3 regions of the Sphingobacterium sp. DR205 genome follow, and region 3 is predicted to be linked to each of the others. Evidence: riboswitches for the same ligand, from Rfam matches in the RefSeq annotation. Region 3 holds a riboswitch; each other region holds the start of a gene.
The links. A riboswitch is a leader RNA that binds a small molecule or an ion and turns the genes downstream of it on or off. The one in region 3 is predicted to bind S-adenosylmethionine.
Positions count from the first base shown of each region.

Region 1: another riboswitch for S-adenosylmethionine. It lies ahead of G6053_RS06485 (5-oxoprolinase); the one in region 3 lies ahead of metE (5-methyltetrahydropteroyltriglutamate--homocysteine S-methyltransferase).
Region 2: another riboswitch for S-adenosylmethionine. It lies ahead of metF (methylenetetrahydrofolate reductase [NAD(P)H]); the one in region 3 lies ahead of metE (5-methyltetrahydropteroyltriglutamate--homocysteine S-methyltransferase).

Region 1 is NZ_CP049333.1:1,542,744-1,547,285, reverse strand. Features, by position in the region: gene G6053_RS06495 (N-acetylmuramoyl-L-alanine amidase) at 1-1,055, shown strand, start outside; gene G6053_RS06490 (DUF3050 domain-containing protein) at 1,115-1,879, opposite strand; SAM-I-IV-variant riboswitch at 2,113-2,206, shown strand; gene G6053_RS06485 (5-oxoprolinase) at 2,273-2,536, shown strand; gene G6053_RS06480 (glycoside hydrolase family 95 protein) at 2,673-4,542, opposite strand, start outside.
Region 2 is NZ_CP049333.1:6,738,349-6,742,890, reverse strand. Features, by position in the region: gene rimM (ribosome maturation factor RimM) at 80-604, shown strand; gene G6053_RS28375 (hypothetical protein) at 866-1,717, shown strand; SAM riboswitch class I at 1,819-1,921, shown strand; gene metF (methylenetetrahydrofolate reductase [NAD(P)H]) at 1,993-2,949, shown strand; gene G6053_RS28365 (DUF2723 domain-containing protein) at 3,254-4,542, shown strand, end outside.
Region 3 is NZ_CP049333.1:633,093-637,634, reverse strand. Features, by position in the region: gene G6053_RS02610 (HAMP domain-containing sensor histidine kinase) at 1-621, shown strand, start outside; gene G6053_RS02605 (response regulator transcription factor) at 676-1,365, shown strand; SAM riboswitch class I at 1,518-1,621, shown strand; gene metE (5-methyltetrahydropteroyltriglutamate--homocysteine S-methyltransferase) at 1,696-4,008, shown strand; gene G6053_RS02595 (tetratricopeptide repeat protein) at 4,100-4,542, opposite strand, start outside.

The DNA.
Region 1 (4,542 bases), 910 kb from region 3:
ATCAGGGAATTAAAGTGATTCAGCCCTTTAATCAATTCAATAATTGTTCGATCTTTCATTACATCGTCATGGATAAAAACGCAATTGAAAGTCATGAAGGCAAGCTCATCTTTGCCCATGAGGCACAGCATATTTTAAAAGGGCATGCCCGCGACAAATTATACATCGAATTGATGTGCTGCTTTTTCTGGATAAACCCCGCCATTTACTGGGTTCGGAAAGAACTGCACCGCCTACATGAGTTTCAGGTCGACCGTGCAGTGGGTGAATGCTATGGAAAGACCGATTATGCAAGCTTCCTACTGAATCTGACACAACAACATCAACAATTAGATTATATGCAAAGTAGAATTTTAAAAAACCAAAATGAATTGGTAGAACGCATCGACAGGTTGATGCGAAATCTATCGCCACGCACGAAAGGTTATCAGTATCTGCTGTTTGTTCCCTGTATATTCGTGTTAATTGTCTCTTTTTCTTTTATTAATCCCCCGAAAGAAAAAATCACTGCGCTCACTGCTGTTAAAAACGGTGTAAAGACCATTGTTCTGGATCCGGGACATGGCGGCAAAGATAATGGCGCCACCAACAGCAAAGGCCTCAAAGAGAAAGATCTTACGTTACAGGCTTGTAAGATGATTCAAAATGAACTTGAAAAAGAAGGTTTTCAGGTTGTATTGACCCATTCGAAAGACGAATTTATGATGCTCAAAGACCGCGCGGCATTTACTGGCGATGCCTTGGTTTCCATTCATTTCGATGTCGATCCTGCAAACACAAAACTGCCAATCGGCTTATTTTATCCAAAAGCCGTTGAGCTCCCGAAGATACAGGATCAAAGTCGGGAATTCGCATTCCGTCTCACACAAAATTTAAAAAATCAAGGATTGAGTACGCAGAAACCAGTTGAAAGCCATAGTCACGCTATCCTACGGGGAGCAAAAATACCTGCGCTCATTGTCAGCTTGGGGAATATAAATACATTTTCCGACACATTGGACCCGCAATTTATCAGCGCTTTCGCCAAAGCAATAAAAACCTCTCTGTCGGAATAGTTTTTTGTAAAACTATCCGTTAATTCTTTTTACAAAGATTCCAAACAATAGAAGATTCCCTATAGGGAGTCTTCTATTGCGTTCCAGAGTTCAATACGCTTTTGAAGCGCCTCTTTACTTACTATTTTCATTTCTTCCCACTTCTCATCATCCTCTTTGGCTAGATCAGAGATCATCTGCATTGCCAAAGGACCATGCTCATCACCGTCCAGATCAATATGACGTTGGAAATAATAGATAAAATTATCCAAGCTCGATTCTGGGAAGTTGGTTTTTAGCTCCTGCAAAATAGAGGTAAACATACCTGGGATAAGATCCTCACGTCCGAATGTAAAAGCTGCGGCAATTTTATGTACCTGTCCCTCTTCGATCAGTTCAAAAGTAAAGTTCAGAAAATCTTTAATCCGTTTGTCCAAAGTTGTCAAAGCAATGGCATCGAAAATACTTTTGGATTTCTTGGCATGGGCGATAAACTTATTGATCAGGTGTGGATCTGCCCCCATTTCACTCATTGCGTCCAGATACATTTCAAAATGGCTCAACCGACGACCATCAATGTATTCGTCAGATTCCTCAGCCAATACAATCTCGTTGATCAGATAGCGTGTCGATGGATGCTCGCTCGCAAACCAAGGTAAAGTCGTACAGGTCAGTTTAATCTGTAAAGCTTTTAGTAGAGACATAAAATCCCATACAGCGTAAACATGCCCTTCTGTAAAAGAACGTAGATGCTTGATCGTTTTGATCTTACGATATAAAGGGTGTTGCAATAATACCTCGCGTTCGGCAGCAATGTATTCGTTAATTTCCGCAATTCTATTCATGGCGCAAAAGTATTGTCTTATCGCTGTTTTTTAAAGTATTTTCAATGAGATTACAGTAACATGATAAATTCCCCTTCCGGCTATCCGCTTCATAACCAAATCACAGACAACAGCTAACTAAATCACAGGCAACAGGCAGCCTCTACATTTGATCGTCCTAATCTTCTTGTCAATGCTCATTTACCGTTAAAAACAAAAATATTTTTTATTATAAAAAATAATCTACTATATTTGTAGAGTATTCAGAATTGCATGATGCAATACCAACCGAGTGTAGGCACCGCGGTGGTAAATTAATACGGGTTTCGACCAAAATAAACGTTGCACAACGCTTATTTTCCCAACAAGATCTGGATACAGTTTATGGTTTAATCCTTTAAATTTTTAAATTGTATGGCTACAACAACAAATCTTTACCAACACTTACTGGAAAAATTCAATTATTATTCTACGGACGAACTGATACAACTCAACAACGACACCATCTTAGGACAAGGTTGGGGTTCGGCCAAGGCAACCTTTCGGACTGCTTTGATCAGTACGTTCTCCAAAAGAGGACTGGATCTTTCCAACATCATTTCCAAGGAAGACGGTTTTACCTCAGTAAAGCAGGTGCCTGTACGTTTGGAACAGAACGTCTTGATCCCTTTACAGTAATCGCATCGGCACAAAAAACAGCGCGCATCGAAAGGACTTCGTGCGCGCTGTTGTTGTTGGTTTTGGAAATTGCCGATCTATCCCCTATCATGCAAAAAATTGCATGATCCAATTCGGTTGAGGACGCTATGTTTTGTTATTTTTCTTTTGTACGATAGGCGATCCAGTTATGATCTATACATACCTTAAGTTGTTGTGATTTGGGTGAATAGATCTGATAGTTCAGTATCTTACCATCTTTCCATTCCATATCTAGCGTGTGATTTCCCTTGATGCGCATGCCTGTCACCCGGCCTTCTTTTTTCCAGGCCTGAGGAACCGCCGGCAGAAGATACACCGTATCCTGATGCGACTGCACCAGCATCTCGGCGATACCCGCTGCTCCGCCAAAATTACCATCGATCTGAAATGGGGGCCCTGCTGTTAGCAAATTGGCGTAAACACCACCACCGGCGCAATAATTGATATGTGTATCAACACGTGGAGTCATGAGTTGCCGAAATAATTTATAAGCCCGTTCGCCTTCATGCAATCTGGTCCAAAACAGTAGTTTATGGGCAATGGCCCAACTCGGTCCATCATCCCCCCGTACATCCAGGCTTTTTTTAGCGGCAAGCTGCCAGTCTGGATGTTCACCATAACGAATCAAATAGCCCGGATACAAGCCATACAGATGCGAGATATGCCGATGCTGTGGATCCACCTCTTCATAATCTTCGATCCATTCCATGATGCGGCCATCTTTGCCTAGCTGCACCGCTGGTGCTAAACGTTTCAGTTGCGCCGCAACCTTCGTTAAAAAAGGATCCGATTGATTGCCCAATAATCCCGCTGCATGGATGATATTTACAAATAATTCGCGTACGATCTGATTATCTATTGTTGGCCCCATCGTGACATTTGCCTGCTGGCCATTAGGGAGCTTGAAGGAATTTTCGGGAGATACAGATGGCGAAGTCAACAGCCAGCCCTTGGTTGGGTGTTCGGTCAGGGCACTGGAGTAAAACTGTGCTGCTCCATAGAGAATCGGGTATATCCTCCGTAGGTAGTCTATATCTTCGGTATAGAGGTAATGTTCCCAGAGGTTATTGCAGAGCCAGCCTGAGCCCGCATTGGCAATGCCCCAGGAAGCAGACTCTCCCGGTTCGGTATAGCCCCATACATTGGTGATCACATGGGCCATCCAGCCCGGTGCATTATAGTACGCTTTCGCGGTCTTTGCTCCCGGGGCCATAAGGCCTTCCACAAGACCCACCAAGGGTTCATTAAGCTCCCCCAGATTAGCCGCCCCGAGGTGCCAATGGTTCATCTGCACATTGATATCCAGGTGGTAGTCCCCATTCCAGGGCGTCTGAATCTGATTTGCCCATAAGCCCTGTAAGTTTGGTGGTAGCAAGCCTAAACGCGTACTGCTGATACTCAGGTAGCGACCATACTGATAGAATAGCGCCGCTAATCCTGGATCCTGATCCGGTTCTTTACCGAAAGCCACCAAACGCTGATCGGTCGGTAAGTCATCTTTCGACTGCCCCAATCGGAGCGACAAGCGGTTGAACTTTGCCAAATAGTTTTGCAGATGTTCAGCATACTGCTGGCTATTGGATTTTTTCAAAGCCCTTGTTAGCGTTTCAGCTGTCGTACGCTCAAAATCCTTACCTTTAAAATCAGTATCTGTTGCCACGTAAATTAGCACTTCGTCAGCCTGTTGAATAACAATAGATTGTCCTTTTACCAGCTGTTTTCCCCCTTTTATCTGCGCGCGGACACGTGTTTTGAACTGCATTCCTTTACCATCTACACCATTGTCCAATTGTCCTACCAAAACAAGCTCACCATCCTCGGTCTTGGAAGTAGCCCTTTCGGGACGGTCAATCTTGATTTCCAGGCTAATCTGTCCTTTTTTGCTGCTCTGTAAACGAATAACGCCCAGGTCATCAGCAAAGCTTGTCCAATATTCGCGGCTATACCTGACACCTTTGAGCTCATAGCTTGTTTTTGCCATCGCC
Region 2 (4,542 bases), 1.1 Mb from region 3:
TTAAACAGATGCTCAATATATAGCGAAGCTGATCAAAATAGCATCTCAATACTAATATCTCAATACGCAATACTACCAAATGACTGTCGATCAAAGTTTTTATATAGGCTATATCAGCAAAACGAGGGGGCTTAAAGGCGAAATACAATTGTTTTTCGAATTTGAAGACTACGAAAGCCTGGATATGGATGTCGTTTTCCTGGAGGTCAACAAAAAGCTTGTGCCCTATTTTATCGATGCTATAAAACTGCAGAAAAATAGTACGGCCTACGTGACATTTGAAGATGTCGATCACATCGATAAGGCACAGGCACTTGTCCGCAAAAAGGTTTATCTGTCCAATGATAAAATGCCAGAACGGGATCCAGATGATTTTAGATATACGGATTTAATTGGATTTTTGGTGATCGACGAAACTCATGGTGAACTGGGAGAAATTACGGATGTACAGGAATTTCCACAGCAATTCGTCGCTACAGTTGATATGAATGGTAAAGAATTGATGTTTCCGCTATCCGATGATTTAATCTTAGGAATAGATGGCGAAGAAGAGATTATTGAAGTTACATTGCCTGAAGGGCTAGTTGATCTCTATAAAGAATAAGAGAGGCGATCTTAGCTTAAATCCGTTGTCCAGATCGGGATTTAAGCGTATTGCTTGATTCGTGTAAATATTAACAAAGCAGGTTCAAATTCGTAAGCGAAGTTTTGAACCTGCTTTTGTTTCATTGGGTTAAGGTCACAAAAGTATTTGATTTTATTGGCGGAATTCACTTGTTGAAATGATCTGGTATATCTTACTTTGGGGGATTTTGAGTATATTGGTACTAAATAATCAATATATTGACCATATTAAATGATCGTTTTGAGACCATTATTGATCCTTATTTTAACGCTATTTTTGTCCTCCTGCGTTTTTCTGGGAAGGGATAAGGAGTTCCCTGACGGAAATTACCAGGTTATCTGCGGTTATACCAATGAGGTTTATTTAAAGGCTAAAGCCGATAATCCGCTAAATGTTGAGCCTGATGCCCGTTGTGATCACCCGCTTTATTATCGTTCCTTTCTTTCCCTTCAGGATAAAGAACATTTTGTCCTCGCCATAGACGATATCCTGTTGTATGGTAAATATGCATTTAACGGGAGTAAGCTTGAGCTTATAGATGCTACAAAGGGAAAACTATCCTTGGATATTATCCGGATGAAAAAGGATTTTGTGCAGTTGAAAGGTGATTTCTCTGCGTTTAATTCCGCTCATTTGCCAAATACCGAGCGACTGTACATCAATTTCGAATTGGACAAGACACCCATTCGGGAGCAGCCCAGTAAATTTGATAGCGGAATCAATCTTTGGCGTAATATTCCAACAAGAGCTGAGAATGACCAAGAGATAAAGAGCCGTGCATTGAATTTTTTAGATTATTCGATTGCCTATTTTCAGCACATTTCTAATTCTGGCGTTCATAATGATTACAAGATAGACGGAGTTGAGTCGCCGATTACCTATGCCCAAAATGGAATTGTATTAAAGGAATGGAAAGATGTTCCTGTCTCGTGGAAGGAGTTGTTTTACAATGAGGAAAATGCAATGGTCGCCTATAAATATTTGCTAGCTGGATTTAAGTATGGACAAAAGGAGAAGTATAGTGTGACGGGGTTGCTATTAATTACATTTTATTTGAAGAATTTACGTAACTCACTATCAACTTTGGGATAAATTACATCGATAAAGCCGGGAGCAAGACAGCTTTATCGATGTAATTTATAGATTTTCGAAAAATATTTTTGTTGTTTGGTTTTTTAAAACGATATTAGCAACGCTTATAGAGAAAGGCCGAGGGACTAGACCCAGTGAAGCCTTAGCAACCTGTATTGTTCAAGGTGCTAAATTCTACCCTGCTCCATGTGGGAAAGATAAGTTACATGCAGATAGACATATCCTCGACTTGTGCGTTTCGATGTAAGCCAACCCAAACTTAAAACAGTTTTTTAATGAAGATTACCGATCATATCCAGAATGCTAAAGGAAAAACATTGTTTTCTTTTGAGCTATTGCCTCCTGCAAAGGGACAGGGCATCCAAAGTATTTTTAAAACAATGGATGAGCTGATGGAATTTAAACCACCTTTTATAGATGTAACTTATCATCGTGAAGATTACATCTATAAGGAACATGCTAGCGGGTTATTGGAGCGAGTATCCTATCGCAAACGACCGGGAACAGTGGCGATATGTGCTGCTATCATGAATAAGTATAAGGTAGATGCAGTGCCGCATCTGATATGTGGTGGCTTTACCAAAGAGGAAACAGAAAATGCTTTGATTGACCTGAATTTCTTGGGTATCGACAATGTGTTGGTGCTGCGAGGTGATGCGCGTAAAGGAGATGCTGATTTTATTCCAACTGAAGGTGGTCACGCTTTTGCTACGGATCTATTGGAGCAGGTCGCGGATATGAATAAGGGGAAGTATCTCCACGAAGATATTATTACATCTGAAAAAACTGATTTTTGTATCGGAGTTGCCGGATATCCGGAGAAACATTTTGAATCACCTAATTTCAATACGGACTTTAAATACCTGAAACAAAAAGTCGATATGGGGGCGGAATTTATCGTGACGCAGATGTTCTTTAATGTAGAAAAATACAAGGAATTTGTGACCAAATGCCGTGACAACGGAATTCATGTGCCTATTATTCCGGGGCTCAAACCTTTGACGACAAAAAAACAGTTGGTCACATTGCCACGAATTTTCCATTTGGATATTCCGGAGGAATTGAGTGATGCAGTTGCATCATGTAAAACCAATGCCGATGTAAGGCAAGTAGGTGAAGAATGGCTTGTACAACAATGTCAGGAACTGATCAAATTTGGTGCGCCAGTGTTGCATTTTTATACCATGAGTAATCCCGGTCCAACCAAAAAGATTGTTGAAAAATTAGTCTAAAAATATAAATAGAGCGAGGGAAGAGTCCCTCGCTTTTTTATTAAAACTATAGTAGAAATACGTCTATGTCTCTGTGAAACGAATTTCTGTCCATCCGATTGTCGCCTGTCGTGCATAGCGGGCGAAGGTTGGCATCACTTCCCTTTAAAAAACTGTATTTCTCTTTTCATTATAGAAGCAGCATCCTCAGAAAAATATTTTTATTAAATCATGATGTTAAATAGTGTTAATTAACATTTTTAAATCGAGATAACTGTTTAATTTAAAGTACTAAAAGGAATAAAGATTTATACCAGTTGACCTTATGACGTACAATAAATTAAATAATCTATTCGGTTTGACCTGTGGCCTTATTGCCACGCTTGTCTACATTGCTACCGTTGAAAAGACCGTAAGCTGGTGGGACTGTGGTGAATTTATTGCCTGTGCCTACAAACTTGAGGTGGCGCATCAGCCCGGCGCACCTTTATTTTTGCTTATTCAGAATGTTTTTTCCAATCTCGCACTCGGTAACGTCGGAAAGATAGCCTACTGGATGAATATTGGTTCGGCGATCTGTAGTGGTTTGACAGTAGTATTTCTGTTTTGGACAATCACTGCTATAGCCAAGAAAATTTTGAAGAAGCCACAGCAGCCTACTTTCTCCTACTACCTACAGCTTTTCGCTGCAGGGACAGTCGGGGCAATGGCTTTCAGCTTCAGTGATACATTTTGGTATTCCGCTGTGGAATCTGAAGTGTACGCGATGTCCTCGCTTTGTACGGCAGTGGTTTTCTGGGCAATTTTCAAATGGGAAGCGCGGGCAGATCAGCATGGAAGCGACCGCTGGTTGATTTTTATTGCTTTTGTCATGGGACTTTCGATCGGAGTGCACCTATTGAATCTGTTGGCTATTCCAGCCATAGCCATGGTGGTCTATTTTAAAAGGACTTCGCAAATTAATCTGAAAGGTGTTTTAACGGCATTTTTATTAGGCTTGTTGGTTTTGGCAGCAATTCTTTGGGGTGTCATTCAGTGGTTGGTAGGTTTTGCTTCCAAAATAGACCTGTTATTTGTGAATTCACTCGGACTGGGGTTTGGGTCTGGAATTCTGTTCTTGTGCGTACTTATCGGTGGCGTCATTGTATATGGTCTTTTTTATTCGCATAGAAACCGGAAGTATACATTAAACACAGCCTTATTGGTATTTTGTTTTATTCTGTTTGGCTATAGTTCCTATACCATGGTATTGATCCGTGGTATAGCGAATCCATCCCTCAATAATAATGCACCAGATAATGTCTTTTCGTTTTTGGGTTACTTAGGACGGGAACAATACACACGGGAACCTTTGGTGAAAGGACCTTACTACGATTCGAAAGCTGTGGACATAGAAAATAAAACCAGTTATCGGAAAGATGAGTCCAATTACACGGCATTTACCCAGGTGGATAAGTATGATTTTGATCGAGAAACATTTTTTCCCCGTATTTATAGCCAGGATGCAAATCATCAAGCTTACTATAGAAGTTATCTCAAGTTAAAAGACGGTGAAAAGCCGCAATTCTCCGATAACTTTAAGTTTTTCTTTCATTTTCAATTGGGCGAAATGTA
Region 3 (4,542 bases):
ATCGCCAGCGAATCACTCAAGGATCCGGACATCAATGCAGACCATAAACGTGTACAGAAATTGGCCAATATCATTTACGACGAGAATGTTCGTCTCGGAAATCATATTGAACGGGTACTGGATTTGGCAAAACTGGAGAAAGAAACCTTAAAACTCGACCGTGAAGATGTGCATATCAACGACCTTGTTGCCGCCGTCACCGACAGTATGCAGCTTCGGATGCAGAACATCGGCGGACAGTTCAGTGTTGACCTAGCGGCGACAAAAGATATTGTTGTCGGGGATGAACTGCATTTTTCAAATGTTTTTTACAATCTACTGGATAATGCGATCAAATACAATAAAGGAGATCTACATGTCAATATCAATTCCAAAAATGTCGGCGACAACATCGTTATCACCATTGCTGACAATGGAATCGGGATGAGCCGGGACCACCTTCAAAAGATATTCGATCAGTTTTATCGCATTCCTACTGGAAATGTCCACAATGTAAAAGGTTTTGGCCTAGGCCTCAGTTATGTCCAGGATATATTGAGAAGGCTCAATGGAAGGATCACCGTAAAAAGTGAGAAAGATAAGGGCACAACCTTTGAGGTAATTTTGCCCATAAAAAAATAACACGTTCCTTTTTTGTATATTCAGGGAACATTAGTGAAAATTAATAGATTCATTATGCAAAAGATATTATTAGCAGAAGATGATCCCAATTTGGGGGATCTTTTAAAGGATTATCTCGAATTAAAGGGAAAATTTGACGTTACGCTCTGTATAGATGGGGACGAAGCCATTTCCCAATTTAAAAAAAATGATTACGACTTATGCATTTTCGATGTCATGATGCCTAAAAAAGACGGTTTTACCGTAGGCCGTGAAATCAGAAAAACAAATAGCACTGTACCGATCATCTTCGCCACCGCAAAGGGGATGATGGAAGACAAGACTGAGGCATTTGAATTAGGTGGAGATGATTATATTACCAAGCCGTTCCGTGTTGAGGAGTTGCTGCTTCGGATTAATGCCCTTCTGAAACGTAGTGTTAGAGACAAAGAAGATGAAGTGGTTGCAGACAAATTTGAAATTGGAGATTACTTCTTTGATTATACAAGTCAGCAGATCTCCTACAAGGGCCAAACGCAAAAATTATCAACAAAAGAGGCCGAGTTGCTCCGTCTGCTCTGTTTAAAAAAGAATGATGTATTGACCCGTGAAGAAGCCTTATTAAAAATATGGCATGACGACAATTATTTCACCGGCAGAAGTATGGATGTATTTCTCAGCAAACTTCGCAAATATCTAAAAGAAGATAACAAGGTAGAAATTGTCAATGTGCACGGGAAAGGGTACAAACTTCTGGTAAGCTAAAAACATAGCGGGTGAGATTCCATTGAACAATTTCACCCTGCTTTCCAATGAAAAGAAAGAAATAAAACTTTTCTATCCTTAGTAGATTATAAAAAATAGATGCACTTTTATAAAAAATTTGCATATCAAAAAAAAATGTACTAACTTAGCGTCGCTTATAGAGAAAGGCAGAGGGAATAGACCCGATGAAGCCTTAGCAACCTGTCCCTTGACAAGGTGCTAAATTCTACCCTACTTGATATGGGAATGATAAGCCGAAGTCACCGAATTCTAGTGTGTCCTTCTCTCTAGCAAGAAATATAGTTGTAAAGAAATATTAAAAACATTATTATGTTATTGACTAACAATTTAGGTTACCCTCGTGTGGGCGCGTTCCGCGAATTGAAAAAAGCCAATGAGGCCTATTGGGCTAAAAAATCTTCTGTTGAGGAATTATTGGACACAGCAAAAAAAATTCGTGAAGGCAATTGGAAAACACAAAAAGATGCTGGAATAGATTTGATCCCTTCCAATGACTTCTCTTTTTACGATCAAGTATTGGATTTAACCCTTACTGTTGGTGCTATTCCTGCTCGTTATCATTCTTTATTGAATAAAGTTGATAACAACTACAGCTTAGACTTATATTTTGCTATGGCCCGCGGTTTCCAGCAAGAAGGAATTGACGTGACTGCAATGGAAATGACCAAGTGGTTGGATACCAATTACCACTATATGGTTCCCGAATTCACAAAGGATCAAGAATTCAAATTGACTTCTGAGAAATTCTTAAATGAATACAACGAAGCAAAATCATTGGGTATTGAGACAAAACCTGTTTTATTAGGCCCAATCACTTACCTTTTGATCGGTAAAGAAAAAGAAGCTGGTTTCGACCGTATCGACCTATTGGACAAATTGGTTCCGGTATATGAGCAAATCCTGGCTAAATTGGCAGAAGCTGGTGCACAATATGTTCAGATTGACGAGCCTTTCTTGGCTTTGGATCTAGACGAAAAAGTAAAAGCATTATACCAACCTACTTTTGAGAAATTAGCTGCTGCTGCAAAAAATATCAAATTAATCGCTACGACTTACTTCGAAGCATTAAAAGACAACGAAGATATCGCGGTTAACTTACCGATCCATGCATTACATTTGGATTTAGTACGCGGTGAAAACCAATTGGATACCGTTTTGGCTAAAGTTCCTGCTTCATTGACATTATCATTGGGTATTGTTGAAGGCCGTAACATCTGGAAAAACGATTACGAAAAATCGTTGGTTAAAATCAAACAAGCGGTTGATGCATTAGGAAAAGAACGCGTTTGGGTTGCTCCTTCTTCATCATTATTGCACGTTCCTTTTGATTTGGACAATGAGCACAATGAGCAATCATTGCCTGCTGAAGTTAAAAACTGGTTAGCATTCGCAAAACAGAAATTAGCAGAGGTAAAAGATCTAGCGATCTTAGCTGACGGTGAGGTTGATGCAGAAACGACAAAACGTTTTGAAGCAAACAAAGCTGCTGCTGAAAGCCGTCGTACTTCTCCATTGATCCACAAACCAGAAGTTAAAACACGTACGAGCAATATCACTGATGATGATGCAAAACGTACATCAGTATTTGCTGACCGTAAAGCAGCACAACAAGCGAAGTTCAACTTGCCAGCATTCCCTACAACAACGATCGGTTCATTCCCACAAACGAAAGATGTGCGTAAATGGAGAGCTGATTTGAAAAAAGGAGCGATCACACAAGAAGAATACGATAAAGCAATTGCCGAAGAAACCGAAAACACAATCCGTCTTCAAGAACAATTGGATATCGACGTATTGGTTCACGGCGAGTTCGAACGTAATGACATGGTTGAATACTTCGGTGAGCAATTGGCGGGATATGCATTCACTCAGAACGGTTGGGTACAATCCTATGGTTCCCGTTGTGTGAAACCTCCAATTATCTACGGAGATGTTTATCGTCCACAAGACATGACTGTACGTTGGTCTTCTTACGCTCAATCATTGACTAACCGTCCGGTTAAAGGGATGTTAACTGGTCCAGTTACCATCTTACAATGGTCTTTCGTGCGTAACGATCAACCACGTTCGACAACAACTTACCAAATCGCATTGGCCATCCTGGATGAAGTACAAGCTTTGGAAAAAGCAGGAATCAAAATCATCCAGATTGATGAACCAGCAATCCGTGAAGGCTTACCATTACGCAAAGCTGATCAAAAAGATTACTTGAACTGGGCAGTTCGTGCTTTCCGTGTATCTTCATCCAATGTAGAGGATGATACACAGATCCACACACACATGTGTTACTCTGAGTTCAACAATGTGATCGAAGATATCGCAGCAATGGATGCAGACGTAATCACAATTGAGACTTCCCGTTCACAAATGAAATTATTGAATGCATTTGCCGGTGATTTCAAATACCCGAACGATATCGGTCCAGGTGTATATGATATTCACTCACCACGTGTACCAAGCAAAGATGAGATGGTAGACTTATTGCGCAAAGCAAAAGCAGTAGTTCCTGCGGAGCAACTTTGGGTTAATCCAGATTGTGGCTTGAAGACACGCGCTTGGCCTGAAACTAAAGCTGCTTTAGAATCAATGGTTGATGCTGCGAAAATCTTAAGAGCAGAATAATTCTTAAACTATATTGATAAAAGCCCAAGATGAGAATTCATCTTGGGCTTATTTTTTGAGTACTTTATCCGAAATCAAGCATCTTCGTCAGTTATTTACCTCGCTTTTTGCTTGTCTTGGTCATTTCCTGTTTTCCTTTAATCCGATCTTCGACAGACTTTATGACCGTGGACAGATCGCTGTCCAGGTTATCCAACTTAGCCATTTTGAGGATTTTTAAAGCCTTTTTGTATTTCTTTAATTTCTCAAGCAGCAACACCTTCTTAATCCAGATCGCTGTCAGGGACATCCCGGGCAATGTCAATGCATATTTGATGGTTTTCTTTGCTGCTTCGTAATCGCCCATGTCGATCAAGGTCTGTATAAAATAAGGGTACACTTCCAAAGCATGCACATTGTGGCTTAAAGCCTCCTGAAAATATTTCTTTGCCTGCTCATAATCAAAAAGTTGCTCCGCATAAACCCTACCCATTAAACACAACGCCATGGTATTGGATTCATCGTATGACAAGGCATAGGATAAGGATTCTAACG